3 regions of the Halomonas sp. PA16-9 genome follow, and region 3 is predicted to be linked to each of the others. Evidence: predicted binding sites of a transcription regulator. Region 3 holds the regulator's gene; each other region holds the start of a gene.
What was found. Region 3 encodes PhoB, which activates phosphate uptake and scavenging genes when phosphate is short. Its sites were predicted from a motif close to TGTCATANNNNTGTCANA; they were not measured.

Region 1: a site for PhoB is predicted at 3,109-3,126, ahead of FDY98_RS19230 (PhoX family protein). Genes of this name have one in related genera too.
Region 2: a site for PhoB is predicted at 2,110-2,127, ahead of FDY98_RS22380 (DUF6482 family protein). Genes of this name have one in related genera too.

Annotation. Positions count from the first base shown of each region.
Region 1 covers NZ_CP040452.1:611,302-621,591, forward strand. Annotated here, with positions in the region: gene FDY98_RS19220 (LysR substrate-binding domain-containing protein) at 1-279, opposite strand, end outside; gene FDY98_RS19225 (hypothetical protein) at 466-801, shown strand; gene FDY98_RS19230 (PhoX family protein) at 910-3,045, opposite strand; gene hemP (hemin uptake protein HemP) at 3,239-3,409, shown strand; gene FDY98_RS19240 (TonB-dependent receptor domain-containing protein) at 3,529-5,505, shown strand; gene FDY98_RS19245 (ChuX/HutX family heme-like substrate-binding protein) at 5,537-6,592, shown strand; gene FDY98_RS19250 (heme/hemin ABC transporter substrate-binding protein) at 6,589-7,527, shown strand; gene FDY98_RS19255 (FecCD family ABC transporter permease) at 7,524-8,564, shown strand; partial or broken gene FDY98_RS19260 (ATP-binding cassette domain-containing protein) at 8,618-9,319, shown strand; gene FDY98_RS19265 (YbaN family protein) at 9,431-9,805, shown strand; gene FDY98_RS19270 (Lrp/AsnC family transcriptional regulator) at 9,813-10,290, opposite strand, start outside.
Region 2 covers NZ_CP040452.1:1,296,600-1,306,889, reverse strand. Annotated here, with positions in the region: gene dnaB (replicative DNA helicase) at 239-1,627, shown strand; gene FDY98_RS22385 (hypothetical protein) at 1,735-2,028, shown strand; gene FDY98_RS22380 (DUF6482 family protein) at 2,226-2,528, shown strand; gene FDY98_RS22375 (thiol-disulfide oxidoreductase DCC family protein) at 2,537-2,941, opposite strand; partial or broken gene FDY98_RS22370 (cryptochrome/photolyase family protein) at 2,938-4,526, opposite strand; partial or broken gene hemH (ferrochelatase) at 4,657-5,747, shown strand; gene FDY98_RS22360 (putative monovalent cation/H+ antiporter subunit A) at 5,978-8,317, shown strand; gene FDY98_RS22355 (Na+/H+ antiporter subunit B) at 8,310-8,741, shown strand; partial or broken gene FDY98_RS22350 (Na+/H+ antiporter subunit C) at 8,760-9,106, shown strand; gene FDY98_RS22345 (Na+/H+ antiporter subunit D) at 9,103-10,290, shown strand, end outside.
Region 3 covers NZ_CP040451.1:3,392,441-3,402,730, reverse strand. Annotated here, with positions in the region: gene FDY98_RS15900 (hypothetical protein) at 1-171, opposite strand, end outside; gene FDY98_RS15895 (HU family DNA-binding protein) at 171-443, opposite strand; partial or broken gene FDY98_RS15890 (NAD(P)/FAD-dependent oxidoreductase) at 552-1,678, opposite strand; gene FDY98_RS15885 (chorismate--pyruvate lyase family protein) at 1,878-2,453, shown strand; gene ubiA (4-hydroxybenzoate octaprenyltransferase) at 2,489-3,379, shown strand; gene phoB (phosphate regulon transcriptional regulator PhoB) at 3,505-4,194, shown strand; gene phoR (phosphate regulon sensor histidine kinase PhoR) at 4,197-5,489, shown strand; gene FDY98_RS15865 (hypothetical protein) at 5,794-6,108, shown strand; gene FDY98_RS15860 (hypothetical protein) at 6,759-7,061, shown strand; gene FDY98_RS15855 (hypothetical protein) at 7,539-7,889, shown strand; gene FDY98_RS15850 (copper chaperone PCu(A)C) at 7,982-8,476, opposite strand; gene cysZ (sulfate transporter CysZ) at 8,564-9,319, opposite strand; gene phoU (phosphate signaling complex protein PhoU) at 9,398-10,123, opposite strand; gene pstB (phosphate ABC transporter ATP-binding protein PstB) at 10,155-10,290, opposite strand, start outside.

The DNA.
Region 1 (10,290 bases), on a different replicon from region 3:
TTCTGCATTGAGTTTCAGTAGCCGCCGCCCATAACCCAGCAGCACTTCCCCCTCAGCAGTCAGGCGTACGTGCCGCGCCTCGCGGACAAACAGCGTCTGGCCGAGGATCTCTTCCAGGCGTTTGATCTGCATACTCAGCGCGGAAGGGGTGCGAAATAGCTGCTGGGCGGCGCGGGTGAAGCTGCCGCTTTCGGCAATGGTCACAAAGGTGCGCAGCACCTCGCTATCCAGTAGCGGCAAGACGGCCCGGCTGGGAGCTATGCTAGAGAGTTGATTCATCACACCCACCTTTCAGAAAAACTTAACCCACAGTGTAGTTCTTTTCGTTTGATTGATCCAAGGTAAAGCGCCAAGCTGATAACCAGAGGTCGCGACCCTCCACTTATTAATCACAGGTCACATCGGTTCAGTCGGTGCCCAGGCGCCGCTTACTGTACAGCCGTTGTGAATAAAAGGAGGTGCGCGATGAAGTGTGAATGCCCAGCCCAACATGCCCATAACGCCTGGGAAAAAGCTCGCCAACTGGCGCCGCCGCCCAAGCCACCAGCACTGCATTTTTACATGCCTGCCATGCCGTCGATGCGGCTAATTCGTGCGCTTGATATGGCCTGGTGGCGTTACCGGCGGCGTTGGTTTTTTCGCCGCCATATAGTGCCGCTGCTGGCCTACGATGACCATGTACTGTTGGATATTGGCCATTGTCGTGAAGATATACTCTGGGCCAACCAGCTCCCATTGAAGGTCGATGCCATTCACGCGTTAGAAGCCCAGCAGAAAAAGCGGCAAGTTCAGCAGGCCTAGAATCAAAAAAGCTTCGAACCTGTGAGAGGTTCGAAGCTTTTAATGAAGCCCTTAATAGCGTTTTAAGCACCTCATATAGTTACTAAGCTTTGCGCTCAACGCCAGCTTTTAAACTCCTATCGGCCCGCCATCGCGTTTCTGAATGACAACGGTCGACGCCCGAGGGCGTACTTGGCCGCTGGCTGCAACAGTGGCGTCTTGCACTAGCTCGCTACCATCAGCGGGCCAGTTACCAGGATGCTGGATGTTAATAAACAGCGCTGTTTTATCCGGTGTGGCAAAAATACCCGTCACTTCGCAGCCGTTCGGCCCTACCGCAAAGCGCTTAAGCTGTTGCTGGTTGCTGCTGTTAATCACCGGGCCGGTGCCTTGAATATCGTCGAGCCCGTTAGGTACCACGGCAAGCAGTTGGTCGTTGGTGTACTCGGTTACTCCATCATAACCGTTATCGGTTTGGATCCAGAGGATACCCTGACCGTCCTCTCGCTCGTCGAACCAGAGCCCATCGGGGCTGGCGAACTGATTCATTTCTGTCAGGCCCGAGTGATTATCCGCATCGTCAGCGGCCGCGCCAAACACAAACACCTCCCAAGTAAAGGCATTGGGCAACCGGCTTTCGCGCCAGCGAATAATATGCCCTGCTTCGTTATTGGCGCGAGGGTTGGCGGCATTGGTGGGCGCTAAATCGTAACCAACACCTACTTGTTCCAGATGCTCACCGTCATTAGTGTAAGTTGGGGTTGTCTCTTCAGCGGTACGCTGAGTGTTATTGGTTAGGGTGAGATACACCTCGCCGGAGGCAGGATCGACGGAAGCCCACTCAGGGCGGTCCATTGGCGTGGCACCCAACAAATCCGCTGCATCGCAGGTGTTGATGATGATACCTGCCGCATCGTCGTCGGCTAGCCCCAACGCCGCCGCCAGCGTGCGACCATCGCGCGTTTGAGCACTAGGCGTTAGCGGTAGCCACTCACCGCTGCCATCGGCATGGAAACGAGCCACATAGAGGGTGCCGTTATCCAAATATTTGTTGCCAATAGCAAGACGATCGTACTCTTCACCTGGACGGTTGGCATCGGCGGGATCCCAGGCAGCATCAGAAACATATTTATATACGTACTCGTTGCGGGAATCGTGCCCCGAGTAGTAAACCACTGGCTGACCGGCTTCCAGCTTGCCTAACCAACACCCTTCATGGCGGAAACGGCCAAGTGCCGTACGCTTAACCGCCAATGCATCACTATAGGGGTCGACCTCCACCTGGTAGCCGAACGTGCGTGCTTCGTTGCGATAATCATCTTCAGCACGCTCGCCGCGCGGGGTAATGTCGAAGCGAGCAAATTCGTCATTCTGTTCAGAGGCGTCTCCCGCCGAAGTATCCCAACCATAGCGGCTTTTAGCGGTGGGAATACCAATCCGCGCGTCGTCCTGGAAGCGTTCGCCATGATTAACGAACACATTGGGCCAGTTCTCTTCACAGGCAATATAGGTGCCCCAGGGCGTTACCCCGTTACCACAGTTATTGTTGGTACCACGGGTTTGGGTACCCTCAGGCGAAAAGCGCGTTTTGACGTAGTCACTGCCCGCCACTGGCCCAGAAAGTTCCATCACCGTCGCACTGGTGAGGCGACGGTTATAACGCGAACCCGGCACATGCGCCCATTGGCCGCTGGCGTTCTTTTCGACCTCAACAAGGGTGACACCGTGAGCGTTGATCTCAGTGCGCGACTCAGCTGCTGGCCGCTGGCCCTCATCCGCATTAGTGGGGCCTCCTTGGGGCGCCCATAGCGCTGCTTGGTCGATATACTCATTGTTGAGCGCCAGCACAAAACGGCGCGAGGCGTTGTCGGTATCCAGGGCAAAACCGGCCATGCCGTCATGGTGCATGCCCACACTCTCCGCCTGACGCTCAGCGGTCATCGGCTGTTCAGGCTGCCAGGTAACATTTTGGTTCAGCGGCGTGCCCCACGGCACCAAGACTTGGGCCACATAACCTTCCGGCACCACCACGGCATCGGTGCGGGATCCGTGAACCGCCTCAAACGCCAGTGTCAGGGGTGTTTTTTGGTTGCTGCTTGAGGCAAGCGCTTGAGCAGCACCACCAAAACTAAGCATCGAGGCAGCCGCCATGCTCAAACCACCGCGCATCACATCACGCCGGGATACATGGCGCGCCAATACTTCCGCGAAAGGTTGGTTGCCGCTGTGGTTAAGCAGGCGATGATCTTCGATCTCTTTACTCATTTTGGTCTCCCCCTGATCGTTTGTAGGTCAACGATTGAACGTTAGGAGACACTAAAGAAGCTTAATGACAGCACGATGACGGAGCGCCTGCATTTATATGAAGAAAGGTCGAATGCTAGGACCTGTTGAGGAATGCCTGCAACTCTGCTAAATTAACGCTAATAGTTATCATTAACATAGGAGTTACTCTCTCATGCAGTTACCCGCTAAGGGCACTGGCCAGGGAGATACGTCGGCCTCGACGACCCGCGAGGTGAATAGCAGAGAATTACTTGGCAACTCAGATCAATTGGTTATCCACCATGAACAGCGCCGCTATGTGTTGCGCCGTACTAAAAGCGGCAAGTTAATTCTTAACGCCTAAAGCTCTTAATATTTCAGCCCCTGATTAATTTAAAGACTTATACAGCAAAGCCAGCCAGGTAGCCCATCGCACCCAGCCAGCGACCTCTTCCACTTATCCCTGTTGGAAATCTCTGGCTTATGAACCACACACGCGCTTTTGGTGGCCTCTTTTTAACGCTGCTTCCACTGTTAACCGCCCAAGCAGACGACGCCGAGCTTAACCCAGTGACGGTCACCGGCACCCGGGCGCCTACTGACCTTTCCCGGGCACCGCTGATTATCGATATTATTGATCGCGATGACGCTGTGCTGGCCACCGCCAGCCGGGTTGAAGACATACTTAGCCGCCAACCCGGCCTGCATGTGGCTGGCCAAGGGCGCCGAAATGGCCAAACCTTAAGTATGCGCGGCTTTGGCAGCAAAGGGGTGCTGGTGCGTTTGGATGGCGTTCGTCAGGATATCTCCACCGGCCACATCGGTAACTTCTTTCTCGACCCTGGCTTGATTCAAGAAGTACAGATAGCACGCGGTGCGCTCTCCAGCTTGTACGGCAGCAATGCCATGGGCGGTGTCGTCAGCTTCACCAGTGTGAATGCCAACGACCTGCTTGCCCCCGGCGAAAATAGCGGCGTACGCCTTTCCATAGGCGGTGCGACGGCCAGCGACGAAATGCGGGGGAGCCTGACTGGCTTCGGCCGCCGCAATACCGCCAACGGCCAGGTGGATGGCCTGTTTTCAATCGGCCGCAGTGAATCCGGCGATATTCGCCGCGCCGGGGGCGATGAAGCCGAAGAGGATGCCGCCCTCAATAGCCTGCTGCTAAAAGGCGGTTGGGAGCCAAGCGACGACCAGCGGCTATTTATCAGCTGGCAGCACTACGACGAACGCGCCACCCAGCCCGCCAACCCACAGCAGCTTTCAACCGATGCCAGCAATCCGCTGCGCGATCGCGATGTGGAAAGCAACAACGTCCAGTTGGGCCACCGCTGGCAGCCCAGCGCTGCCACCGAAGTCACCTCGCAGCTTACCTTTAGCCAGCAGGATATCGACGAGCCCCAGGCCAACCGTACCCTAGAGCGGGCCGGTCTTCAGAGCGACGGCTTCCACACCATGGATCACGGCTGGCTTTCGCAAACGCTGGTGTTCGGCGCCGAATTGGAGCAGGCCCGCCAACGGCCAGATGGCGAAGCGAATGGCTTTCCTAAAGCCGATATCGATACCCAGTCAGCCTATCTCGACACTACTCTTACCGCTGGGCGCTATTTAGCCGATGGCGGCGCCGGGCAGTTTGATATTGGCCTGGGAGCCCGCTACGACCGTTACGACGCCAGCGGCCAAAATGAATCCGATAGCGTCCACGACCAAGTGTCACCGCGCTTTCGTCTTGCCTGGCGGCCCGATGACGCCTTGATGCTGTTTTCGGGCTACGCTGAGGCCTTCCGCGCTCCTAGCCTATCCGAGCTTTACGCCAACGAGCGCCACTTTGCCGGTTTCTGCGCCGGGCCAGCCTTCTGCACACCGGACAATTACTGGATTCCCAACCCTAGTCTCTCGCCTGAATCTAGCCACACCTGGGAAAGCGGCGTGGTCTGGCATCAGGGCGACTGGCAGGTTCGTGCCAGCTACTTCGATACTCGCGCCGACGATTTTATCGACACCCACGTCGACATCATGGCGGGCACCACCCAGGCAGTGAACGTTCAGCGCGCCCAGCTATGGGGCTATGACGCCCGGGTGACCTGGCAGCCCAGCGCCTTCCCGCTTCTTACAAGCTTTGTGGGTCTTTCGGAAGTCTCCGGTAAAGACCGCGATTCTGGCGAGCCCCTAGGCAGTCAAACACCGTTGGAAGCCACCCTGGGAAGCGAGGTGGTTCTGTATAACAGCGATATCCGCCTGGGCTGGCAAGCGCGTTTTGCCCAATCTTTCGATAAGCAGGGCGATGACGAGCGCCTGCCCGGCTATGGGTTGCACGATGTGCATCTCGCTTGGCAAATCACCCCGGCCGTGGATACCTCGCTGCGCCTTGCCAATATTGGCGACAAGGTGTGGTACCGCCCCGACGGCAGCCTGGGCGATGGGCGCAGCCTGTTCGCCACCCTCAACTGGCAGTGGTAAATCCACGCAGTCAACCCGATAGAGGTGCGTCATGATTACATCCCAACAGATCGCGATTATCGAAGCCTTTGACGCGGCGCGCGCCGCGCAGCCGCGGCTACCTGCGATTGAGATTGCCGAACGCTTATCGATCAGTGAAGGCGAGCTGCAGGCCGCTCGTTTAGGGCGCGACGTATGGACGCTGCCGCTCTCGCCCAGCGATATCGCCGCCTACCTGCCCCAACTGGGGCGGGTTAAAGCGTTGACCCGTTCCCGGCTGGCCGTGCTAGAGCAAACCGGCGACTACCCTGAACTTAGCGGCGGGCCACAAACAGGCCTGTTACTCGACCCAGGTGGCCTGGATCTACGCTTGCTCTATACGAGCTGGCACTGGGCCTGCCTGATTCGTGATTCTATGCCTGCCACCAGTACTCAAGAGGCGCAGTGGCGCTGGAGCCTGCAGATATTCAATCAACATGGCTGCGCCGTTCACAAATGCTTTGCCCTGGAGAACCCACTGCCGCGTCCCTGGGGTGCCTTAGCGGCCTTGGGCACTCGGGATACGCCAGCGTTTACCCAGAGCATGCCTCGCTTGAAGCGCCCACTGCCCGAAGCGCCGACCCTCGCTAGCGAGTGGGGCGCGATGCGCGATGTGCACCAGTTCTTTGCCCTCCTCCAGCGCCATCATCTGGAGCGTATTGAGGCCAACCAGTTAATGGAGGGACGCTATACCCAAACGCTGCCCGTCAATGCCCTGGAAACAGTGCTTCAGCACGCCAGCCTTCGCGCGCTGCCGTTGATGCTGTTTGTCGCTAGCCCCGGCTGCGTGCAGATCCACACCGGCACATTGCCCACCCCTCAACGCGCCCACGGCTGGCTGAATCTATTTGGCGAGCAGTTCACCCTGCACCTTGATGACACTGCGATTGACCAAGTATGGCAAGTCAGCAAGCCCAACCGAGACGGCGGCGTGACCAGCATTGAAGCCTTCGATGCCGAAGGCTCGCTAGTGCTGCAACTTTACGCGGAACGCCAGGAAGGCCGCGTTGAGCGTCGCGAGTGGCGGCAATTGCTGGATGAACTCGGCAGCCAAGAGGCGGTGGCATGAACGCAAAACGCCTGATGCGCCGCTCACTGGCAGTACTGCTGATGGGGTGGCTAACCACCGGGGCCGCATTGGCCAGCGAACGCTGGGTGGTGCTTGGTGGCGATATCGCGGAAACCCTGGCCGCGTTAGATGCCGATATCAATGTCATTGCTCGGGATGACACAGTCGTGCATCCACCCGCCATGGCGGAGCTGCCCTCGGTGGGTTACCTGCGCCAGCTCTCCGCTGAAAGCGTCCTATCGGTTAAACCTGACCAGGTGTTAGCCGCCGGGCACGCAGGCCCCAAGGAAGTGCTGGAGCAGCTAGCGGCTGTCGGTGTCAGCGTAGAGATTATCAACGCCCCACCCTCCCTCAATGCCATTGCCGATAAAGTCCGCGCCGTCGGCCAATTAACTGACCGTCGCGACGCGGCAGGAACCTTGGCAGACACCTTGAACGAGAAACTTGACCGGCTAGCCAACCTGCCCGCCCTACCGACGACCCGCGCGATGTTTATCATGCAGCATAGCGGCTTAACACCCCGGGCGGCGGGCAGCGATACCGCAGCACATAGCGCGCTCGAAGCGGTGGGCCTGGCAAATGCCTTCGCCGAGATGCAGGGCTACCACAGCGTGGGTGCCGAAGCCCTGGCCCGGCAAGCACCGGAGGTTGTGATTGTCTCCGAGCGGGGCTTGGCGGCAATGGGTGGCGAAGCCGCGCTATGGCAGTTACCCGGTATGGCGTTAACCCCCGCAGGCCGAGAGCAGCAGTTGATTGTCATTGATGACCAAGCGCTGCTTGGCTTTGGCCCGCGCACGCCCGATCAGCTACTCACCCTGCACCAGGAAGTTGAAGCGCTATTGGGCGCACCGACTAGCGCCCAGGCTAATTCTGTCCAAAACAGTTCCGTTCAAAACAGTACCGCTCAAAACAGCACTGCCCAGCTAAGCCCATGATAGCCATTCTTAACACTTACCGTTTCCGGGTGCGGCTGCCGGTTAGCCGCACTACCCGCGTTCTCGTCGGATTAACCGCTGCGTTGCTACTGGCTTTAGGCTGGGCGGCCTCCTCTGGCGCACTGGGCATCTCCCCTTGGGGAGTACTCCGCGGCCAAGCCGATCCACTCAGCGTGCAGGTGTGGTGGCAGCTGCGCCTGCCGCGCTTACTGCTGGGCGTGGCCGTGGGAGCGATGCTTGCCGGTAGCGGCGCCGCCATGCAGGGGCTGTTTCGTAACCCGCTGGCCGACCCGACCCTGCTCGGCCTTGCCAGTGGTGCTGGGCTTTTCGTAGCAGTGTGGATTGTGCTCTTTCAAGACAGCAGCGCAGGCAGCCTTTACGGTCAGTTTGCGGCAGGCTTTTTAGGCGCCTTATGCGTCTGTTTGATTGTCTTTGGCATCGCCAAGCGTCAAGGCGGCGGCAGTGCCGCTGTGATGACCCTGTTGCTGGCTGGTTTGGCCATCAATACTCTCGCCGGGGCTAGCGGTGGGGTTTTAGCCTTTATCGCCAGCGATGAGCAGCTTCGCCAGCTTAGTTTATGGGGCATGGGCACGCTGACTAACGCCCTGTGGCGCACCACGGCGCTCGCCCTGGTACTCATTGCCGTTGCCCTGTGGCTGTTAATGCGTAGCGCTCGTGAACTTGACCTGCTCCAGCTAGGCGAAGCGACCGCCCATGCGGCGGGGCTGGATGCAAGCCGCTTAAAACGCCGGGTGGTGGTCGCGACCTCGCTGGGCGTAGGTTTGTGTGTAGCGCTCACCGGAGTAATTGGCTTTTTGGGCCTGCTGGTACCCCACTGCCTACGGCTTTGGTTAGGGCCTGGCCATCGGCTGCTGCTGCCCGCCTCAATGCTCGGCGGCGCGCTGCTTCTGGTCGTTGCTGATACGCTAGCCCGCACCGTCGCTGCCCCGGCGGAAATCCCCGTTGGGCTGCTAACCAGTCTGCTTGGCGGCCCCTACTTCCTGTACCTACTGATGTGCAGGAACCGAGCATGCTAACTCTCCATCAGGCTGGTTTAACCACCACCCCCGCTATCGCCCCACTAGATGGCACGATTCGACCCGGCGAGCTGCTAGCCATTGTCGGCCCCAACGGCGCGGGCAAGAGCACGCTGCTCAGCATGCTGTCGGGGTTTCGCCCTGCCGAGCAGGGCGAACTACACCTGGATGGCAAACCCTTGCGCGAATGGCCCATCGCCGAACTTGCCAACCGGCGTGCGCTGGTCGCCCAGCAGGAGCTCCCCGGCTTTGACTGGCAAACTGACGAACTGTTGAGTCTAGGCAGTAATCCGGCCAAATCACTGGTCGCAGCGCTACTGGACGACCTGGATCTAACCCACCTCGCCAAGCGCAGCGTGCTCTCGCTTTCCGGTGGCGAACGCCAGCGGGTGATGATCGCACGAGGCGCCTGCCAACTACTCTCAAGGGGCTCTCCCACCGCCAAGGATGGTGGTATTTTATTGCTGGATGAGCCGACCAGTGCCTTGGATATCGGCCAGCAGCAGCGCTTGATGCGGCAACTACGCGGCTGGGCCGCACAGCACCGCATGGCCATTGTTTGCGTGCTCCACGACCTTAATCTCGCCAGCACCTACGCTGACCGGGTATGGTTGCTGCATCAAGGGCAGCGTATTGACCACGGACTACCCAGCCAGGTGCTTAACCCCGCGACCATTGCGAAGATTTACGCAGCCGAACTTCAGCACATTGAGGGCGGCCCCCATGGCAAGCCTCTGCTCGCCCTGGCGCCTTAAGACAGCTTTCAGCAGCCAACGAGTCGAGTGGCAAAGCCCTCATATAAGTCCATACTTATCCATACGTAACGGGCAATATATGCATCACCGTGTGCCAATTGGGGAGCAAGAATGAGACTGATCAGCCTCATGTGGGTCGTGTTGGCAGGGATGAGTTTTAGCATCGGTGTGTTAGGCATTTTCCTGCCCCTGCTGCCGACCACCGTGTTTATGCTAATGGCTGTTTACTGTGCCTCCAAAGGCTCACCGCGCTTTGAGGCCTGGATCCGCTCCCGCCACTATGTCGGGCCACTGCTGGTTACCTGGGAGCAAGAGCGCGCCATCCCCCGGCGCGCTAAGTTGGCGGCTGTTAGCATAATAGCGTTGAGCGCACTGATCACTGCTTGGTCACTCGGCCCCGGCTGGACACGCTGGGGGGTGATCGCTCTACTGATGCTGATTGCCGTTTGGCTGGCTACTCGGCCAGAGCCTTCGTCTTCTTCTTAACACACGCCTAAACCAGCACCTTATGGGTAGAGACCACCTGTCGCAGCCCCATAAACGAGCGGATCTGGCGCACGCCGGGCAGGTAGAGCAACTGTTCAGCGTGCAACCTGTTGAAGCTTTGGCTGTCCCGGGTGCGTACCAGCATAAAATAATCAAACTCCCCGGTTACTACGTGACACTCCATACAGCCAGATACCTTCTGGGCCGCCTCTTCAAAGGCGGCGAAGGATTCCGGCGTCGAGCGATCCAGTACCACGCCAATCAACACCACCATACCTGCCTGTAGTTGTTCCGGGTCTAAATGCGCCACCACCCGGCTGATTACCCCATCCCGCTTGAGCCTTTCCACCCTGCGTAAGCACGCCGCCGGGCTCAAGCTCACCTGCTCTGCCAGTGCCACATTGGAAAGCGTGGCATCGTCCTGAAGCAGTTTAAGGATACGCCGATCTGTTCGGTCTAGTTCAGCCGCCTGATCATCAGGCTCA
Region 2 (10,290 bases), on a different replicon from region 3:
TACTAACGGCAGCTAATACAGCTGCCTCAAAAGGCGCGGGGTTTCTCCCGCGCCTTTTGTTTTTCCGGGTATCCGCTAGTTCTGGATATTCGCTATTTTTTGGGCGTTGCCAAAACTATCCAGCCCATCTCCCGCTGGGTATTTTAAGACAACGCCTTGATCATGTTGGTAGTCGCACCGCATGCGGCTAAGATAAGCATCTTCACCGGCTACGCAGTAGTGTTTAAAGGAGCTCGCTATGCAGGACCAGCCTTCTGCTGATACAGAAACGGCAGCGCTAAAACTGCCGCCGCATTCATTAGAGGCGGAGCAGTCGGTACTAGGCGGGCTCATGCTAGACAACCAGGCCTGGGATAACGTTTCAGAGCGGTTGGTCGCTGATGACTTCTACCGCTATGAGCACCGTTTGGTGTTCAACGTGATGATTCATCTGGCTGAAGCCGGTCAGCCGCTGGATGTGGTGACGCTTTCTGAAGCGCTGGAAGCGCGTGATCACTTGGATACCGTAGGCGGCCTGGCGTTTTTGGCAGAGCTTGCTCGTAACACGCCCTCTGCCAGTAATATTCGCGCCTATGCTGATATCGTGCGTGAGCGGGCAACGCTGCGCAAGCTGATCCGTGCGGCTAATCAAATTGCCGATAGTGCCTTTACTCCCCAGGGGCGCCCGGCTGATGAATTGCTTAACGAAGCCGAGCGGTTAGTGTTCCAGATTGCCGAGGAGCGCCCCAAAACGGGCGGCCCCATTGGCATGAGCGATCTATTGACCAAGGCGGTGGATCGTATTGATGAGCTGTTTAATCTGAAAGGTGAAATGACCGGGCTTTCCACTGGTTTTCGTGATCTGGATGAAATGACCACCGGGTTGCAGCCATCCGATATGGTGGTCATCGCCGGTCGACCCTCGATGGGTAAAACGACCTTCGCTATGAACCTGGTTGAACATGCGGTGATTTCCAGCGACAAGCCAGTCATGGTGTTCTCCATGGAGATGCCCGCAGAGTCGCTCATGCTGAGGATGCTGTCTTCCCTGGGCCGAATCGATCAAACCCGTGTGCGTACCGGGCAACTGGAGGACGAGGATTGGCCGCGTTTAACCTCAGCGGTTAATCTGCTCAAAGACAAACAGCTGTTTATCGACGACACTGCGGCCTTGTCGCCTAACGAAATGCGCTCAAGGTTGCGCCGTGTGGTGCGTGAACATGGCAATATCGCACTGGTCATGATCGATTATCTTCAGTTGATGCAGATCCCTGGCTTTAGCGAAAACCGCACCGGTGAGATTTCCGAGATTTCGCGCTCCTTGAAGGGGTTGGCGAAAGAGTTTAACTGCCCTGTGGTGGCTCTTTCTCAGTTGAACCGCTCCTTGGAGCAGCGCCCCAACAAACGCCCGGTTATGTCGGATCTGAGGGAATCTGGTGCGATCGAGCAGGATGCCGACGTCATTGCCTTCGTTTATCGCGATGAGGTCTATAATCCAGATAATCCCGACAATCAGGGGATTGCTGAGTTAATTATCGGTAAGCAGCGTAATGGTCCTATCGGCACGGTGCATATGGCCTTTATCGGCAAATATACCCGCTTTGAGGATTTGGCCCCGGATAGTTACGGCCAAGCGTTCGGCGACTAAGTTAATGATGACTGGTTTGTGATGACAGGCTAGTGATAAGTAGCTTGAGGATGGGGGGCGAGTTCGTATAATGCCTCACCCACGATATGTAAAAACGGGAGCAGCAAATGGCAGGTGGATTTCGGCGCGGTAACCGGCAGCGTCTTCCTAAGTTAGAAGGTCGCGGTGAGCTAGAGGCGATAGAGCGCGAAGGCCCTTTTAAAGAGTGGCTAGGTATGCCGGATCTTTATCGCTACCATTTAGTGGTCGCAGGCGAGAAGTATAGTTACCAGACTGAAGATGGTGAGCTGCCTGTGACGGTGGGAGATAAGGTCGTGTTCCGCTACAAAGAGACTAAAGGCGGCAACTGGATTGACCGCAATTCGCTTGGCAAAGCGATCGACCCCTCTGAATATCAATAATCAATTGATATCTTGACCTTCCGGTCAGGAACTCTCTTGCACTATTGACCTCCTAGCTATTAATGTCTAGTTATTGCTTGTTGTCATTACATTGCAATGACGGGGCAACAGAAGTGTCATGGGGTACAGTCATGCTGTGCCCTGATGACATGCCGTCTGACATAACGTATGAAATAGCCAAATAATAGGAGGGAACCATGGAACTTAAGGATCTTAAGCAGTTTGTCGCCAATCACGACAATTTTGAAATTCGCGTGATTACCCATTCGGGCAGCCGTTTTTATCAGGTTGAGCTGGAAGACGTTGAAGGCGAGCGTCATATGCTGACGCAGCGTACCAAGCCAATGCTGTTTCGCTCGCTAGATGATGCCTATATGGATCTCAAGCGCGCCGGGATTCATCGCGCTTACCTGGTACAGCATGTGCCCCACGATGAAGTGATAGGCCGCGACGCGCACTATAGTGAGCCGCTCACATCGCGTATGCCGCTTGTTTTTTAACGCTGCTCTCACCCATCAACGTTTAGTCTGACGCTTTTCCCACCACTGCCCAAGCCGAATTCGGCGACGGGCAAAAATCGGTAACCGGCATTCATTATGCCGTGTACTCCCGGTAAGCACGAAAACCTCACCAGCCGCCGATAGCCCAACACTGCATAGAGGGCACGGCTGGCATCCATGCCGATGTACCATCTCCCTTGACTATCACGCAGGTGCAACTGGCCCATCATGGCGTTAAATTCTTGCCCATACGCCTGAGCGTTAAAATCACGGGCCTGAATATCTATCAGCGCGATGTGTTCCCGATGGCGATGCTTTTCCAGCCACGCGACTTCCTGTTGGCAAAAGGGGCAGTGACCATCGTGAAATAGCGTAACTGGCGGTGCAGCATGTAGTGGCGTGTAGCGGCTCATGGTGACTCCTGGTTGGTATTGGCCGAATAACCTGCTGTGTGGCAGGGCTGCCCGTAGCCAGGCGATGTTTCCAATTGATCCAAAAAGTGCTCAGCCTGTTGGCGGATAGCCTCGCGCTTCTCGTCGGCCATGCGGTTGAGGGAGCCGTAAATCAGCTTCATGCGAGGGGTCTTACTCAGGCGCTCAGCGTTGGTTTCGAGAAAGTGCCAGTAAAGGCTGTTGAAAGGGCAGGCTTTTGGCCCCGTGACCTGCTTGGGTGAGTAACGGCAGTGCTGACAATGGTCGGACATTTTGTCGATATACTTGCCCGACGCACAGTAGGGCTTTGAGCCCATTAAGCCGCCGTCGGCATGGAGCACCATCCCTAGGGTGTTAGGCAGCTCTACCCACTCACTGGCATCTGCATAAACCGCTAAGTACCAGTCGCATAGCGCCTCAGGTTTAACTCCGCATAGTAAGGCGAAATTGCCTGTCACCATCAGTCGTTGAATATGGTGGGCGTAGCTATTGTCGATGGTCATCTGAATAGCGCGCTGCAAGCAGCGCATATCGGTATCCGCGTCCCAGTAAAACGCTGGCAGGCCGCGCTCAAAACCTAGCTGATTAGACCCTTTGTAGCTGGGCATCTGCGTCCAGTAGAGCCCTCGCACATACTCACGCCAGCCAAGAATTTGGCGGATAAACCCTTCCACGGCGTTGATCGACACGTCACCGCCATAGTAACGCTGCTCGGCGGCTTCGCAGACTTCATGGGGCGACAGCAGGCCGATGTTCATCGCAGCTGAGAGGCGCGAGTGATACAAATAAGGTGCAGAGTCACTGATTGCATCTTGATAGCGGCCAAAATCAGCCAATCCATGGTCTATAAAATGGTGTAAATCCACCAGCGCTTGTCGACGAGTGACAGGCAGGTTGAAATTATCCAGAGACCCCATATGGTCGCCAAAATGGCGCTTGGCATCGTTTAGCGCTTCTTGGGTGATCGCATCCTGACGATGTTGAGGTAGCTCAGGGAAATCCAGTTTGGCTTTGATAGGCTGGCGATTGTCGTGGTCAAAATTCCATTTGCCGCCAACGGGCTCGTCGCCCTCCATCAAGTACCCGGTACGTTTGCGCTGTTCTCGGTAAAAGTACTCAAGGCGCAGCTGTTTGCGTCCGCTTGCCCATTGGCTAAAGTCATCGGGTGTGGTGAAAAAGCGCTCATCCTCAAGTAGTCGCCACGGAATCGTTGCGTTTTCGCGCTGCTGCATCGTCTCCCATAGCCGCCATTCGCCAGGTCGGGCAACGCGTATCTCATCGCAGCCGCACTGTTGCGCGATGCGTTCGGCTTCCTCAATAAGGGAGTGGCAATTATCTGCATCATCCAGCGCGCTGTAGTGCACTTGAAAGCCTTTTTCGCGCAGTGCCTGGGCAAAGTGACGCATGGCAGCCAAAAAAAGCCAATTTTATGGATATGATGGGGAACATAGCGCGCTTCCTCGCCAACTTCGCACAGGGCAACCACGGCATTGGCGGGCGCGTCTTGCAGCGTTGTGAGTGAAAACGAGAGCTGGTCGCCGAGCACCAAAAGCAAAGGCTTGGACATGAGTTAGCCTGTAATTATACAAATGATGCCGATAGTATAACTTTATACCGCCACTTTGCCGAAAAGTGATAGGATTTAATCAATTGATAGAGGTACTGAGCACCATCGTTATTTTTCAGGAGCATGAGTAATGACCGAGAATGTCGTCAAGGATCAGCCGGGCGAGGGCTGCTTGGCCCATGCACCCAGCGATCATCCACCAGTAGCGCGCGCCAAGGTGGGTGTTGTGCTGGCAAACCTGGGAACCCCGGATGCCACCGACTACTGGTCAATGCGTCGTTACCTTAATGAGTTTCTTTCTGATAAGCGTGTGGTCGACTATGCCGGTTGGAAATGGCAGCCGTTGCTACAGCTGATTATTTTGACCAAGCGTCCGTTCTCATCGGGCAAGGCCTACCGGGGAATCTGGAATAACGAGAAAAACGAAAGCCCGCTGCTAACAACGACGCGCGCCCAGACCGAGAAGATGACCGCACGGTTAAAGGCGCTTTATGGTGACGATGTCGAGGTCGATTTCTGCATGCGCTACGGTAATCCCTCGACGGAAAGCGTGCTGACGCGATTAAAAGAGAAGGGCTGCGAGCGAATCGTGTTTTTTCCGCTATACCCTCAGTACGGTTCGCCCACCACGGCGACGGCGAATGATCAGGCGTTTCGCACCCTGATGAAGATGAAGTGGCAGCCTTATATACGTACGGTGCCCGCTTATTTGAACATCCTGCCTACGTTCAGGCGTTGGCCAACTCGGTACAAGAAGCCTACGACGGTTTCTCGACCCGGCCGACCAAGCTGGTTGCCAGCTACCATGGCGTTCCCGAGCGCTACCTGATGGAGGGTGATCCTTACCACTGTCAGTGCCAGAAAACGACGCGCCTGCTCCGTGAGAAGCTTGGTTTTAGCAAAGAGGAAGTGGATACCGCTTTCCAGTCGCAGTTTGGCCCTGAAAAATGGGTCGGCCCACAAACCGTTAAGCATGTGGCAGAACTCGCCGAGCAGGGGCATAAGCACATTGCGATTATGTCGCCTGCCTTCTCTTCCGACTGTGTTGAAACCTTGGAAGAGATCGAAGAGGAGATTCGCGATAGCTTTATGGAAGCGGGTGGCGAAACGTTCAGCTATATACCTTGCCTGAATGATCGCGATGACCATATTGAGGCACTGTTAGCAGTCATCAACAATGAATTAGCAGGATGGCTATCGGCCCCAAACCCTAGCGTTTAGCTAGCTACTCGTCATAACTGAAAGCTAATAGCAGCCGCCCTGCGAAATTAATCGCTGTGCGGCTGTTTGCGTTTAAGCGTTTGACTGGTCAGTCAAAACTACCTGTTATATGGTGTACAACTTTAGAATCACTATTATTCAACGCTGGCATATTATTGGCAAAGTAAGGTGTCTAACCGCTAGCGGCTGTCTTGGTGGTGAGCCTTTCGTTTTTCAGGAGGTTTCGCTTGATACAATTTGCTGTTTTAATGGGGTTCGTACTGGCGGCGCTATCGCCAATGTTAAACCACTGGTTCGGCCAGCGTGCCAGCCTAGTATTGGCTCTATTTCCTGCCGGATTGGCGGCGTGGTTGGCACTTCAAGCCCCTGAGGTCATTGAGAACGGTAGCCTGCTTTTAGAGTGGCAGTGGGTGCCTTCTCTGGGAATCAGCCTTACCTTCCTGTTGGACGGTCTATCGTTACTCTTTGGGTTATTGATTACCGTTATGGGGGCCTGCGTGCTGGTATATGCCGGCGGCTACCTTAAAGATCACCCTGATCTTGCCCGATTTCACATCGCCTTGGTCGCCTTCATGGTGTCGATGCTGGGGCTGGTACTAGCTGACGGCCTATTAACGCTATTCGTTTTTTGGGAATTGACCAGCATTACCTCCTATTTGCTGATTGGTTTTAACCACGCTGATATCAATGCACGTAAATCAGCGCGGCAGGGCTTATTCGTTACCGTGGCGGGTGGGTTAGCATTAATGGCTGGGCTGGTGCTGCTAGGGATTGCCAGCGGTAGCTGGTCGCTGGCGGAGATTCTTGATCAGGAGGCTGACCTGCGTGAACATGCACTCTACACGCCTATGCTGATCTGTTTGCTACTGGGTGCCTTCACCAAATCGGCTCAGTTTCCGTTTCACTTTTGGTTACCCAACGCCATGGCCGCGCCGACTCCGGTTTCGGCTTACCTGCACTCGGCCACCATGGTGAAAGCGGGTATTTATCTGCTGGCGCGCTTACACCCGGAGCTGGGTGGCACTGCGATGTGGGTTGGCGTTCTTTCCGTGGTCGGCGCAACCACTATGCTGGTGGGTGCGTTTTTAGCGATTCATCACACCAATATCAAAAAGCTGCTCGCTTACTCGACCATTATGGCGCTGGGCACGCTGACGATGCTATTGGGCATCGGCACCGAGTACGCGATGACCGCGTTTGTTACCTTCCTGCTCGCGCACTCGCTGTATAAAGGGGCGCTGTTTATGGTCGCCGGTATTCTCGATCATGAGACCGGCACGAAAGATGTCACCCAGATGGGCGGGTTACGCTCAGTGATGCCGCTGACTGCCACCATTGCGTTGGTGGCTGCGCTTTCGCTTGCCGGTGTGCCGCCGCTACTCGGTTTTATCGGTAAAGAACTGATGCTTGAATCAGTTCTCGGTGCCGATAGCTTCCGAACACTACTGGTGCTGTTCGCCTTTCTGGCATCTATTTTAACTATCGCCGTTGCTTTCATTGTGGCGCTACGTCCTTTTTACGGTAAGCGTCACCAAACCCCGCTTGAACCACATGAAGCTCCGCCTGGTATGCTGCTTGGGCCCGCGTTGCTCGCACTAGGGTCGCTCCTGTTAGGCTTGATGCCCGCTGTGCTGGGTGCTGATGCGTTGTTAACGGCAACCGCCACTGCTATATCCGGGCAAACAGTAGAAGTGGCGCTGTCGCTTTGGTATGGCATTAACGTCGCGTTGATAATGTCGATCGTTAGCCTTGGTTTAGGCTTTTTGCTGTTTAGGCGTTGGGACAGCGTGCGTGGCAAGCTCTCTGTATTGGCACCGGTGATGCGCCATGGCCCCGAGGCTGGGTATGAAAGCATGATGAATGGCATTGTGCACTTCTCAGAGTGGCAAACTCGGCTGCTCCAAAACGGCTATATGCGTAACTACATTTTAGTGATGTTAGCGACGCTTATTGCACTGATCGGTAATTCAATTCTATTACGCCATTCGCCTGTGTTTGCCGTTGACCTGGATGTGCGTTTTCACGAGGTAGTCGTGGCTGGCACTATGGTGATGGGGGCACTGTTTGCGACCATTTCTCGATCGCGGCTGGGGGCAGTGGTTTCCGTGGGCATCATGGGTTTTTCCATTGCATTGATTTTTGTTCTGTTCAGTGCGCCAGATTTAGCGATTACCCAACTGCTGGTAGAGACCTTAACGGTTATTTTGCTGGTACTGGTGCTGTTTCGCCTGCCACGCTTCTCGAATCTTTCCACCAGCTTGGAGCGCATACGCGACGGCGTGGTGGCCGCTATGGTGGGTATCTTGATCTGCCTACTGATTATGACCTCCTGGAGCATTCAACAGTTTGAGCCCATTTCGACCTACATGATTGAGAACAGCGCGCCTTTGGCGTATGGCCGCAACATCGTTAACGTCATTTTGGTCGACTACCGTGCCCTGGATACCTTAGGTGAGATGTTCGTGTTAGCGCTTGCCGCCATCGGCGTGATCGCCATGTTAAAGCTACGCAATAACACCAAAACCACCGACAGCAGTAAAGTAGCTGCCAAGGAGCCTTACGATGGTTAAGTCAGGCACGATTATTCTTAATACCGCCGCACGGTTTTTAATGCCGCTGCAACTGATGTTTTCTATTTTCCTATTGCTGCGAGGGCATGACGAGCCGGGCGGAGGATTTATTGCCGGCTTGGTAGCGGCAGGGGCGTTTACGCTGTATCTGTTTGCCTTTGGTGTAAGTGCCACCAAAGAAGTGCTGCGCATGGTCGACCCCCGAGACCTGATTGGGGTTGGGCTATTGCTGGGAATGATCTCGGTAGTGCCTGCCTGGTTTATGGGGCAGCCATTTCTGACAGCCCAGTGGTGGACTATCCCGGTTATCGACTTTAAAGCTTCCACGCCGCTGATTTTCGATGTAGGCGTCTATTTTGCTGTGCTGGGTTCGGTCACCGGCATGGTGATGACGCTTATGGAGGTCGACAAGGATGAACCTTGAGTTAACAGGAGGCACAGCATGGAACCATTAATGGCAGTGGCGATTGGCCTGCTGTATGCGACGGCTATTTTTATGATGTTGCGTCGTTCTATCGTCAAACTGGTGATTGGTCTGATGCTGCTCTCTAATGCCGCCAATTTACTGATTTTTACCACGGCGGGCATGACCCGTGGAGCACCTCCGCTTATCCCTGAGGGGATGATGCTGCCGCCCAGCGGGTAGCCGACCCCTTACCCCAAGCGGTTGTGCTGACGGCCATTGTGATTGCCTTTGGGGTGCTTGCCTTTGCCGTGGTATTGATTCGACGCGCCTACGAAGTCGTTAAGGCTGATGATCTCGATAAGATGAAGGATACTGATACGTGAGGCCTGAAGTTGCTCTTCCCGTCCTCTTGCCCCTGCTAACCGGGGCAGTCTCCTTGTTGTTTTGGCGCGCGCGCCCCATGCAGCGCTTTTTGGCGGTGGCAGGTAATGTTGCGCTACTCATGGTTAGCCTGTGGCTGTTTGTATCTACGTTGTCAGATGGCTATGTCACCATGCAAATGGGTAGCTGGCCAGCTCCCTTCGGGATTACCTTAATAGCCGATCTGTTAAGTGCGGTGATGGTGTTAATGACGGCTATTATCGGTTTGGCAATGGGTGTTTACTCGCTGGCCACCACTGGCCGCGGCCACGAAAAATTTGGCTACTATCCGTTAATGCACCTGCTGCTCGCCGGGGTGATGGGGGCCTTCTTAACCGGCGATATCTTTAACCTCTATGTATGGTTTGAGGTAATGCTGGTGGCCTCTTTTGCGCTGCTGATTCTGGGGGGAGAACGCGCGCAGATGGAAGGGGCGATTAAGTACGTCACCTTGAACCTGTTGGCATCGGTCATCTTCCTGACCGCGGTGGGGCTACTCTATGGCATGGTGGGTACACTCAACATGGCCGACATTGCGTTGCGCATGGATGAGGCAGAGCACACCGGTATGGTGGAAGTGCTGGCGGTCATGTTTATGGTGGCCTTCGGCATCAAAGCCGCCGCCTTTCCGCTATTTTTCTGGCTGCCAGCCTCGTATCACACCCCACCGGTCGCTGTTTCGGCGCTGTTTGCCGGGTTGCTCACCAAGGTGGGGGTGTATGCGATGTTCCGTGTCTTTACCCTGATGTTCGATCAAACCATGGGCTATCTCCAGGAGATTATGCTCTGGGGTGCTGCCTTCACTATGGTAACAGGCGTGCTCGGTGCCGCCGCCCAGCATGAGTTTAGGCGAATCTTGTCGTTTCATATCGTCAGCCAGATTGGCTATATGATCTTAGGCTTAGCTCTTTACACACCTTTGGCGATCGCCGGTGGCGTGTTTGCCATCGTGCATAACATGGTGGTGAAGACCAATCTCTTCTTGATCAGTGGTATCACCCACCGTTTGCAGGGAACCTACCAGCTTAAAAAAATGGGCGGGCTGTACCGAGATCGCCCTTGGCTTGCCGTGGCGTTCTTTCTTTCTGCATTCTCGCTGGCGGGGGTGCCGCCGCTGTCAGGCTTTTTTGCCAAATTCGTGATTGTG
Region 3 (10,290 bases):
ACTGATACTTTTCGGTGTCATCCGGTAGTGGCGGGCAATACTTAGATCTTCCGTGGCAATCCCCCAGTCCAGGCCGCGCATGCGTTCTAACTGTTCACGAAAGCGCGGCTTGCGGCGCAGGGCACGTTTGAGCAGTACGCCCAGTAGCCACAGCGTCAGCTTGAGCTTCATTAAGAAACGGCGTCCTTAAGTCCTTTGCCTGGCTTAAAGGCAACGTTTTTGCTGGCCGGAATCTGCAGCGGGGCACCGGTTTGCGGATTTTTGCCGGTACGTGCTGCGCGCTCACGTACCGTGAAGGTACCAAAACCAATCAAAGCGACATCTTCGCCCTTAGCAACGCTGTTGGTGATCTCATCCAGAATAACGTTCAGCACTTGGCCAGCTTTATCTTTGGATAGGTCGGCACTTTCAGCGATGGCTGCAGCGAGTTCAGGTTTGCGCATAAGGAATCTCCCCTTTTTAAAAGAAATCAAACATCAAACAAATGCATGTTGTTGGGTGCGTAGCCGATTAGGTTAACTTCTCTAGCCTAGTCGTGAACGCGACGAAAATCAGCCTAGCAGTGCAGGTGCTGCTCTGGAAAGCTCCACTTTCCTTCTCACGCAGCCGCCTGTCAACGCAAAACCAATCAAACGACCGTCTTTATTTTCAGCCAAGGCACTGATATCCCCGCCTTCGCCTTCAATTCGCCAGTGCTCAGGCGTGTTCGTTGGCGGGTAGGCCACCACTGGTAGCAGCGGCGTTTTAACCACTACCGGCCAAGCACCGAAGCTAACCGGCGTGGGCGCGCCTGAAAGGGTTGCCGCCAGCGCCTTAACGCTGGCTTGTAGTGGCTGCACGTACATGGCATTAACACCGTCTACGCAGGCTGCATCGCCTAGGGCGTAGATATTGGGGTGCGATGTACGCAACTGGCGGTCAACGACTATACCGCCAGGTGATACGTTTAAACCAGCCGATTCGGCAAGTGCTGTGCGAGGTGCAAGGCCGGTTGCCATCAACACGAGATCAGCGCTGACAGCGTCGCCGTTATCCAGACGTAATACGATATCTTCGCCGCTTTCGGCCGCTATCGAATCAATCGAACGTGCAAGGTGAAGATGGATACCTGCTTCGCTAAAGGCATCGCCTAGGGCGTTCCCTAAGGGCGGTGGCAGCAAGCGAGGAAGTAGGGTTCCTTCTGGGGCAATGAGGCTGACACGATGGCCGCCAGCGTGGAGGTCGTTGGCAAATTCACAGCCGACCAGCCCCGCGCCAACAATCGCCATCCGTGCAGGGCCATGGCCTAGCGCCGTGTGAAAGCGGCGGTAGTCATCCAGGTCGTTAATGGTAAAGCAGCGTGGGGCTACGCTGGGCTCAATGCTGAAGGGCGCCCGTGGTGCAGCGCCAGTGGCCAGTACCAGTGTGTCGTAGCCGAGCACCATGCCGTCTTCAAGCAGAATTGTTTGGTTATCCACATCCAGTGCGGTTACCTGGGTGTGGATAACCATTTGGGCATTTAGCTCTTCGCCCAGGTCAGTAGCGCTGCGCTGGGCTAATTGTTCGGGCGCGAGGCCCTTGGCGAAGCCGGTGGAGAGCAACGGCTTGCTGTAATCATCGCCGCTGTCAGCGCTCACCAGCGTGATTGAGCGTTGGTCGCCCAATCGGCGCAACGCCGGGCAAGGCCAACCCCTGCCATTCCAGTGCCAATAATCACCAGCGCAGCGTGAGAAGACGTTTTTGTGTTTGGGTGGCGGGCATGCAGACACCAAAAAAGTTGCTAAATAAGATTGCGAAAAAAGAAGCGCTAAACCGAGTCGTTAAAAAAGTTGCTGAAACAAAAGCCTTTCAGTGCCCATGTTACACTAGCCAACCCGTTAATTGCCCTGGAGAACTCGGTGACGGCTGCTGCTTTTCGGCAAACTCCTCTATTTTCCCGCTGGCGCCCGATTGATGCGGCGCGCCCGGCGATGAGTGCTTCCTGGTGGCAGTGGGTTGCCTCCACCGACTCGTTAACCGCCCGCTTAATGGTCGCAGGTGGCGAGAAGCCGTTTCGAGTACGACTGCTGCGCCAGGGGGTTGGTTGGCCGCGCCAGGATGAGGCTCAGGCGCTGGGCATTGGTGCCAAGCGTTACGCCTGGCTGCGGGAAGTGGCGCTGTGCTTAGATGGAACGCCATGGGTGGTGGCGCGCTCGGTCGCCCCGCTCTCACAGGTAAAGGGCCAACGGCTAGAGTGCTTGGGCGAGCGCTCGCTAGGTAGTTGGCTATTTCGCCAGCCGGGTTTAGTGCGTGGGCCATTGGAAGTAACGACGCATCCCCCCCAGTTTGCTAGCGTCAACGGCATACAGGAAGGCTGTGCCTGGGGAAGGCGCTCTGTTTTTTATCACGGCTGTAAGCACGGCAGTCTGTCATTATTAGTGCAAGAGTATTTTTTGACGGCGATGGCGGATGATCTTGGCCTGCCTTCGCGCTAGGCTAGCGCCTGCATCTTATTCTTCGTGAGGTAAGCATGGATCGTTCACTGTTGCGGCCGAAGGGATGGGCTCGCGTGGCAGATTTTTTACAGCTGATGCGCTTGAATCGGCCGATAGGCACATGGCTTTTGATGTGGCCGACGCTGTGGGCATTATGGGTGGCTGCGGAAGGTGTACCAGGGCGAAATGTGCTGCTGATTTTTGTGGCCGGCGTTTATGTGATGCGCGCTGCGGGCTGCGTGGTCAATGACTATGCGGATCGCCACTTCGATGGGCATGTGAAACGCACAAAACAACGTCCGCTAGCGACGGGCCGTATCAGCGAAACCGAAGCTCAACTGCTGTTTATCGCCCTTGTGGCCGCTGCGTTTATTCTGGTATTACTGACCAACTGGTTTACGGTGCTGCTCTCGCTGGGCGGGGTGCTGCTGGCGATTATTTATCCGTTTATGAAGCGCTATACCCACTTTCCTCAGGTGGTGCTGGGCGCGGCTTTTTCCTGGGCAATTCCGATGGCTTTTGGCGCCGTGCTCGGCCACGTGCCGCTGGAAGCATGGCTGCTATTCTGCGCTAATGTGTGCTGGACAGTGGCCTACGATACCCAGTACGCCATGGTCGATCGCGACGACGATTTAAAAATTGGCATTAAATCGACGGCCGTGCTGTTTGGAAATGCGGATCGTTTGATTATCGGCTTACTCCAGCTAGCCACCCTGGGGTTGCTGGCTTGGGTAGGCTGGCGGGTTGGTTTAGGTGGTTTCTTCTGGTTAGGGCTAGCGGCAATGGCAGCGACTTTTCTGCATCAGCAGCGCTTAATTCGCGACCAGGAGCGGGATGCCTGCTTCCAGGCGTTTCTCAATAATCACTGGTCGGGACTGCTGATTTTTGCCGGTATCGCGCTAAGTTGGTGGCCTGCGGCTGGCTGATCGAGGCGATTGTCATGTAATTGTCATCAAGTCATGGTGTTATCGTCACTGACATGTCATTGATCTGTTTATCTTTGAACTGTTTTTCTTTGAACTAGTTTCTTTGAACACCGTGAGGCTCTGGTATGACCGCCAAGACCGTTCTGATTGTCGATGATGAGGCGTCAATTCGCGAGATGATCGCGGTAGCGCTGGAAATGGCTGACTATCGCGTGCTCGAAGCGGATAACGCCCAGGATGCCCATGCCATGGTGGTCGACCACCAACCCGATTTACTGCTGCTGGACTGGATGATGCCCGGCACTAGCGGTATTGAGCTGGCGAGACGCCTAAAACGTGAAGAAACCACCGCTGAAATCCCGATTATTATGCTCACCGCGAAAGGCGAAGAGGATAATAAAATTCAAGGGCTTGAAGCCGGTGCCGATGATTATATCACCAAGCCTTTTTCACCCCGGGAATTGGTGGCACGGCTAAAAGCGGTGCTGCGCCGTGCGACGCCACGTGGCGTTGAAGACCCGATTGAGATTAACGGCCTGCTGCTTGATCCGGTGAGCCACCGGGTAAGTGCCCACGGCAAAGCGCTGGAAATGGGCCCCACCGAGTACCGTTTGCTGCAGTTTTTTATGACTCACCAAGAGCGCGCTTACACACGTAGCCAGCTGCTTGACCAAGTGTGGGGCGGCAATGTTTACGTTGAAGAGCGCACGGTCGATGTGCATATCCGCCGCTTGCGTAAAGCGCTGGGTGACGTGCATCAAAACCTGATCCAAACGGTTCGGGGTACCGGTTACCGTTTCTCTGCACGGGTGTAAATGTGCGTTTATGGAGTCGTGAGCTGTGGCGAATAGCGTGGCTGGCCACGCTGGGCACTTGCTTGGGCTGGCTGTTGGGCTCGGCTGGGCTGGGGCTCGCAGCAGGGCTTGCGGGATGCCTGTTTTACCACTTACGACAGTTACGCGAACTCTATTTGTGGCTCACCCTCCACCCTAACGATGAACCGCCTGCCGCTCGCGGGATGTGGGGCGAGCTATTCGATCGTTTATACCGCTATCAAAAAAGTCAGCGCATCACCCAAAGCCGTCTGCGGGCTACTTTGGCACGTATTCAAGAGTCGTCTGAAGCAATGCGTGATAGCGTGGTCATGCTTGATCGCCACGGTGATTTGGAGTGGTGGAACAGCGCCGCCACCGCCATGCTGGGGCTACAAACCGCCCATGATCGTGGTCAACACATTACCAACCTACTGCGCGACCCGGGCTTTATCAGCTATTTTAATGCGCGTAACTACAGTGAGCCGTTAACGCTCACCTCACCGATTGATGAACGGCGAATCCTGCAGTATCAAATTACCCTCTACGGTGACGACGAACGCTTAGTGATGGCTCGCGATATCACCCGCTTGCATCGTCTTGAGCAGATGCGGCGCGACTTTGTCGCCAACGTTTCCCATGAGTTACGTACGCCGCTGACCGTTCTCTCCGGCTATTTGGAAACCTACAGTGATATCTCCGACCAGCTTCCGCCGCGCTTGGGACGTAGTATTCAGCAAATGCAGGAACAGACCCAGCGGATGCAGAATCTGGTCAACGATTTATTGCTGCTCTCGCGTTTGGAAATTGACCAGGGCGGCCAAGATCATCATCCACTGCCACTCGAGCCTTTACTGCAAAGCGTTTGTGATGATGCGCTGGCCCTATCGCATCAACGTCATACCATTACCGTCGCCCTTGAGAGCGATGCCCGACTGTTAGGCAGTGAACAGGAGATTCGCAGCGCCGTCTCTAACCTTGCCTTTAATGCGGTTCGCTACACGCCTGCTGGCAGCCAAATCACCCTGCGCTGGAAAGCTAGCGCTACTGGTGGCGGCTATATCGATGTGGAAGATAACGGTGAAGGGATTGATCCCGTTCATATTCCCCGACTAACAGAACGCTTTTACCGGGTTGATAAGGGGCGCAGCACTGCGACTGGCGGCACAGGTTTAGGCTTGGCGATCGTTAAGCACGTGCTGTTGCGCCACGATGCGCAACTACAAATTGAGTCCCTTCCCGGCAAGGGTGCGTTGTTTCGCTGCGCCCTTCCCCCCCTCGCGTCTTGTTTAATTTAGCAAGTCATTCCATCGCATAATATTTGTAACAATGTGCAATATTGGCATGCAAGGTTGGTAAAGCTTTACCCATGTGCCATTTTTACACAGCTCAAAGCGTTGTGGTGACTCAGTTGATGCCTTTTTGGCATAACTTATTTTTAAGTAAGAGTTTGATTTTGTTGTTTTTATTTATATTCTTCAGTTTTTTGGCATGCCTTCTGCAGAGTACAGATTGAAGGAAGATGACCGCAGGAATTGCTGGCTTCTCAGTAAGCCTTTCTTTCTTCATTAAGCGGTACTAAACAGCGATCGGAGGTAGGATATGACGTCCAAGGATTTTCTCAAGAAAGCTGGCATTTTAGGTGTATCTTTTGGTCTGATGGCAAGCCCATTAGCTTTTGCACAAACTGATGAAAATTCGGCGATTGACGAAAACCAAGGTATTACCGCTGACGAGCAACCGATGGATTCCCAAGGTACCGGTAGTTCAACTGGCAGTGATACAACAGACATGACTGACGATTTAACCCATGACGAAGGTGATGGTGCCAGCGACATGGATCCGCAATCAAGCAGTCACTCAGACGATGCTGAGTATGACAAGGATGAGCTTGTAGAAGAAAATGGCGGTAGCTAATTATCTATGACCTTTTAGATATCATTAAAAGCTTTTCAGAGAATGAATAAGCGATTAACAGGATGTTACAAAAGCAAGAATGCTTTTAAGATTCACGGATGAATCAGTAGGCAATCAGAACACTAGTCAGGGTTAATTCCAAGGTTGGAGCCCCGCACAAGGAGTGGAAGCTAGCGTTAGTTATTACCTATAGCCAATTCTGATATCGGGCCCCGCAATGCGGGGCCTAATTTTTGCTGCCTACTTTTTATCTCGCTTATTCCCCCGCTACTTTCTCCCCTATCTTTTCCGCCGATCTTTCTTTGCGCCTCTCTATCCAATGCCATGTTTTGTTTTTTATGAATTGATGCCGTAGCGCTTTGTTGGCATCGAGCCTTTTATTTTGCTGAGTGTGTCATAAAGGCACAGACAGTTTTGCGCATGTGTCATTAGTGCACATGTAATTAGCGTGCTTTTGTTTTTAGCGGCGTATAATTGTGCGCAATGTATTTATTTTAAATTATTGATTTATATAAGTATTTTATTTTTATAAGAGAGTTGGCATTACATATGCTCTCTAGAGGTAGTGAAGCTAGCCGCAGTGAGATCTGGCCAGAGAGCCCTTCTCACTTCACTTCAGCGGTATCAAACGGTCACCAGGAGTAAATAGTATGTTTAACGATTTTGTTAAAAAAGCAGCCGTCGTAGGTCTCTCTTTTGGTTTGCTGGCAAGCCCGCTTGCCTTTGCCCATATGTCCATCGAAGCAAATCAAGATTTGACCGTTGACGATGAGCCTATTCAAGCTCAATCACATCATACCTCGGGTCAGGCTAAATTTAGCCCCTCTGATTTGATGTATGACGAAGGCGACCGCCCTCGAGTCATCAAGGCAGAGTCGCATCACACTAGCGCTCAAGCGGAGTACACAGCAAAAGATTTGACCCAAGACGTAGGTGATGGAAACGTTTGGTAACAAAAATTTGCAATTCTGAAGAAATATATTACGATTAACACGTGAGCTAAACACGCGAAAGCGTGTCACACCGATACGGATGCATATCGATTCAAGGAATGAATCAAACGACAATCAGAGCGTTGGTCAGGGTTAAATTCCAAGGTTGGAGCAGCCCCGCAAAAGGAAAGGAAGCTAGCGCTAGTCATTGTCAAAGTCTTGTGTCCTTAGACCCTGCTGATGCGGGGTCTGATTTTTTGTGGCATCCAACACCTCTCCCACACTATTCTTGTTTTAGTTTAAGGTACGGCTTTCTAGCGGAGCCTAATTTCATTGCGTCGCTATTTATACACTGCCCATCATCAGCCTGCCGGTGGGTTATGTCTCAGGCATCCGGTCTCACAATCATTTTGACCGTAAAGGGTGAGCTAACTTTTTTGACGCCTAATATGCAACGCAAAGCGTAATAGCCGTTCTAATCATCGATGAACGGAATCCATGGATAATGAGGAGAACATCTTGCTGTTAAAAGAAATGAGCCAAAAAGTCGCCATAGTAGGTATTGCTTTTGGTTTGGTCGCGAGCCCCATGGCGATGGCGCACTCATCTATTGAACTGAACCAAGACCGCACCGCTGGTCAGGATGTCATTAACAAACCTGAGTCGCATGCAGCTTCCAAACCATCTCATGTCTCTGCGGGCGACTTGAACCGTGACGAAGCTGATAGCTTGGACTTTTCGCCTTCCAGTAGCCGTCCTTCTACGGCTGAAAAAGGGCCTACTTCTCGCCAAGAGGGTTACACTCCTGGAGAACTCAACCGGGATGAAGGTGATAGCACCGACTGGTAAATAATAGGATAAGTGTAACTGCTAATGTAAGCGTTACTCGCTAAAAACCCCGCTTTGGTGGGGTTTTTGCTATGTGTTAAAAGCCAACGACATCAGTGGTGATGCCCATCAGCAGCTTCGCTACCGTCTTGGGCGCTCTGTATCCAGACCTCGATGTCTACGTCACCTTGTTCAGCGAAGGTGAGCGTGAGGGGAAACCGCTCACCCTCCTTCAGCGGCTCGGTTAAGCCAATCAGCATTAAGTGAAAGCCGCCACCAGGGCGCATGGTATAAGTCTCCCCTGCCTCGACACGAATCTCGTCCACATGCCGCATCTGCATCATATCGCCGTCCATTTGCATATCGTGCAGCTCAACGTTGCTGCTCGCAGAACTGCTCGCGCCAACCAGAGTGACGGGGCCTGAAACGGCGGTGATATCAAGGTAGGCGGCACCGTTTACCGCACCCGGTGGGGTTGGGGTAGCGAAGGGGTGCGCAATGCGAAGAGTCTCTGTTTTTACGTCGTGGGCTAACGCCATAGATGTCATCGAAATAGACATAGCGCCAATCAAGAGTACGCCACCCAGCCAAGCCATCGGTTTTATCATGCGGTGATTCCTTTGTTGTTGATTGAGCCCAGGATAGACGAACAAAACATAAAGGTAGCAAAGTGACGTAGCCTGGGTAATAGGCGCCTACTGCGGTGTAATGCCACGTGCATCGCCACGTTTGTCGCTACGTACGTCTCTATAGTGGTCGTCCCACAGCAGTACGGCACCCGCAACGGCGCCGGGAATCAAAAACAGGTTGGCCAGCGGAATCCAGGTAATTAAGGTCACTAACCCCCCAAAGGTGAGGCTTTGCCACCAGCGCTTAGAGAGCCGTTGGCGCATATCGGCAAACGTTACTTTGTTGTTATCCATTGGGTAGTCTAGATAAGTGATTGCCATCACCCAGGCAGAAAACAGTGCCCAGAGTAGCGGAGCAACTATATTGACGCCTGGAATCCAGCTAAGCACAAATAGGCCTGCGGCACGAGGCAGAATATAGGCGAGCTTAACAAACTCGCGTCCCACAGCATCGATGGCTGTTTTGGTCAGGTTTCGGTCATCAATGGGTTCGCGGCCAGTGGCTTGGATTTCAACTTTGGCGGCTAAAAAGCCGTAAAAAGGGGCTGCAATCAAGCTGGTAACCAGCGTGAAGGTAAAAAACACCACCACCAACAGGCTAATCACAAACAGGGGCCAGATAAGCCAGGATAACCAGTCAAGCCAAGCGGGTACCATGCCCATCCAATGGGCGAGCCAGCCATCAAAACGGTTGAGCACAAAGCTGAACATGCTCACGTAGACAATCAGGTTGACCAGAATAGGCAGAAAAACATAGCGGCGCATACCCGGTTGATACACACAGCGTGTACCTCGGCTAAGCGCAGTGACAGCATCCAGCATTTAGGTGAGCTCCTCGTGATTCCAACGTCCAGGCTGCGTGGCAGCCTGGACGTATTGCAGGAGGAAAGCCCCATCAGGTCAAGACTTTTTTGGCACCTGTGGTTCCAGTTCATCGGTGTCGCTATGGCGAATATCCAAACCTTTGACGAGATAGACCACGTACTCAGCAAGGTTATCGGCGTGGTCGCCTACCCGCTCCAGCGCGCGCAGTACCCACATGATGCTGAGTACTGACGTAATAGAGCGTGAGTCTTCCATCATAAAGGTCATTAATGAGCGCATAGCGCTGCTGTACTCGTCATCCACCAGTTCGTCTTCGCGTACGACCTGCATAGCCAGGTCGGTATCAAAGCGGGCAAAGGCGGTGAGCGCATCGCGCAGCATTTTACGTACGTGCTCGCTAATGTGACGCACCTCCACCAGGCCACGAATGGTGCTAGAACTTTCGCTCAGGAGCAGGGCGTTGCGGGCGATTTTACTGGCTTCATCACCAATGCGCTCTAAGTCTGAGGTGGCGCGGATGACGGCCAGCACCAGACGCAAATCGGAAGCAGCAGGCTGGCGGCGCGCCAGTACGCGGGTGCATTCGTCGTCGATTTGCAGCTGCAGGTCGTTGACTTGGCGGTCATTGTCACGCACCTGCTCGGCTAACCGGGTGTCTCCTTCCAGTAGGGCAAAGACAGCGTCCTGCACTTGTTTTTCCACCAGACCGCCCATGGCCATCAGGTGGGTTTTCAGCTCTTCCAGCTCCTGGTTGAACTGGCGAGAGATATGCTGGCTGTGAGAGTCGCTAGTAATATCCATGGAGCACTCCTGACGGTTCAGTTGCTAAGGCCTAGGTGATACGGCCGGTGATGTAGTTTTCAGTGCGTTGCAAACGGGGGTTGGTGAAGACCTGATCGGTAGGGCCGTATTCAACCAGCTCCCCTTGATGCAAAAAGGCGGTGTAATCCGATACGCGCGCCGCTTGT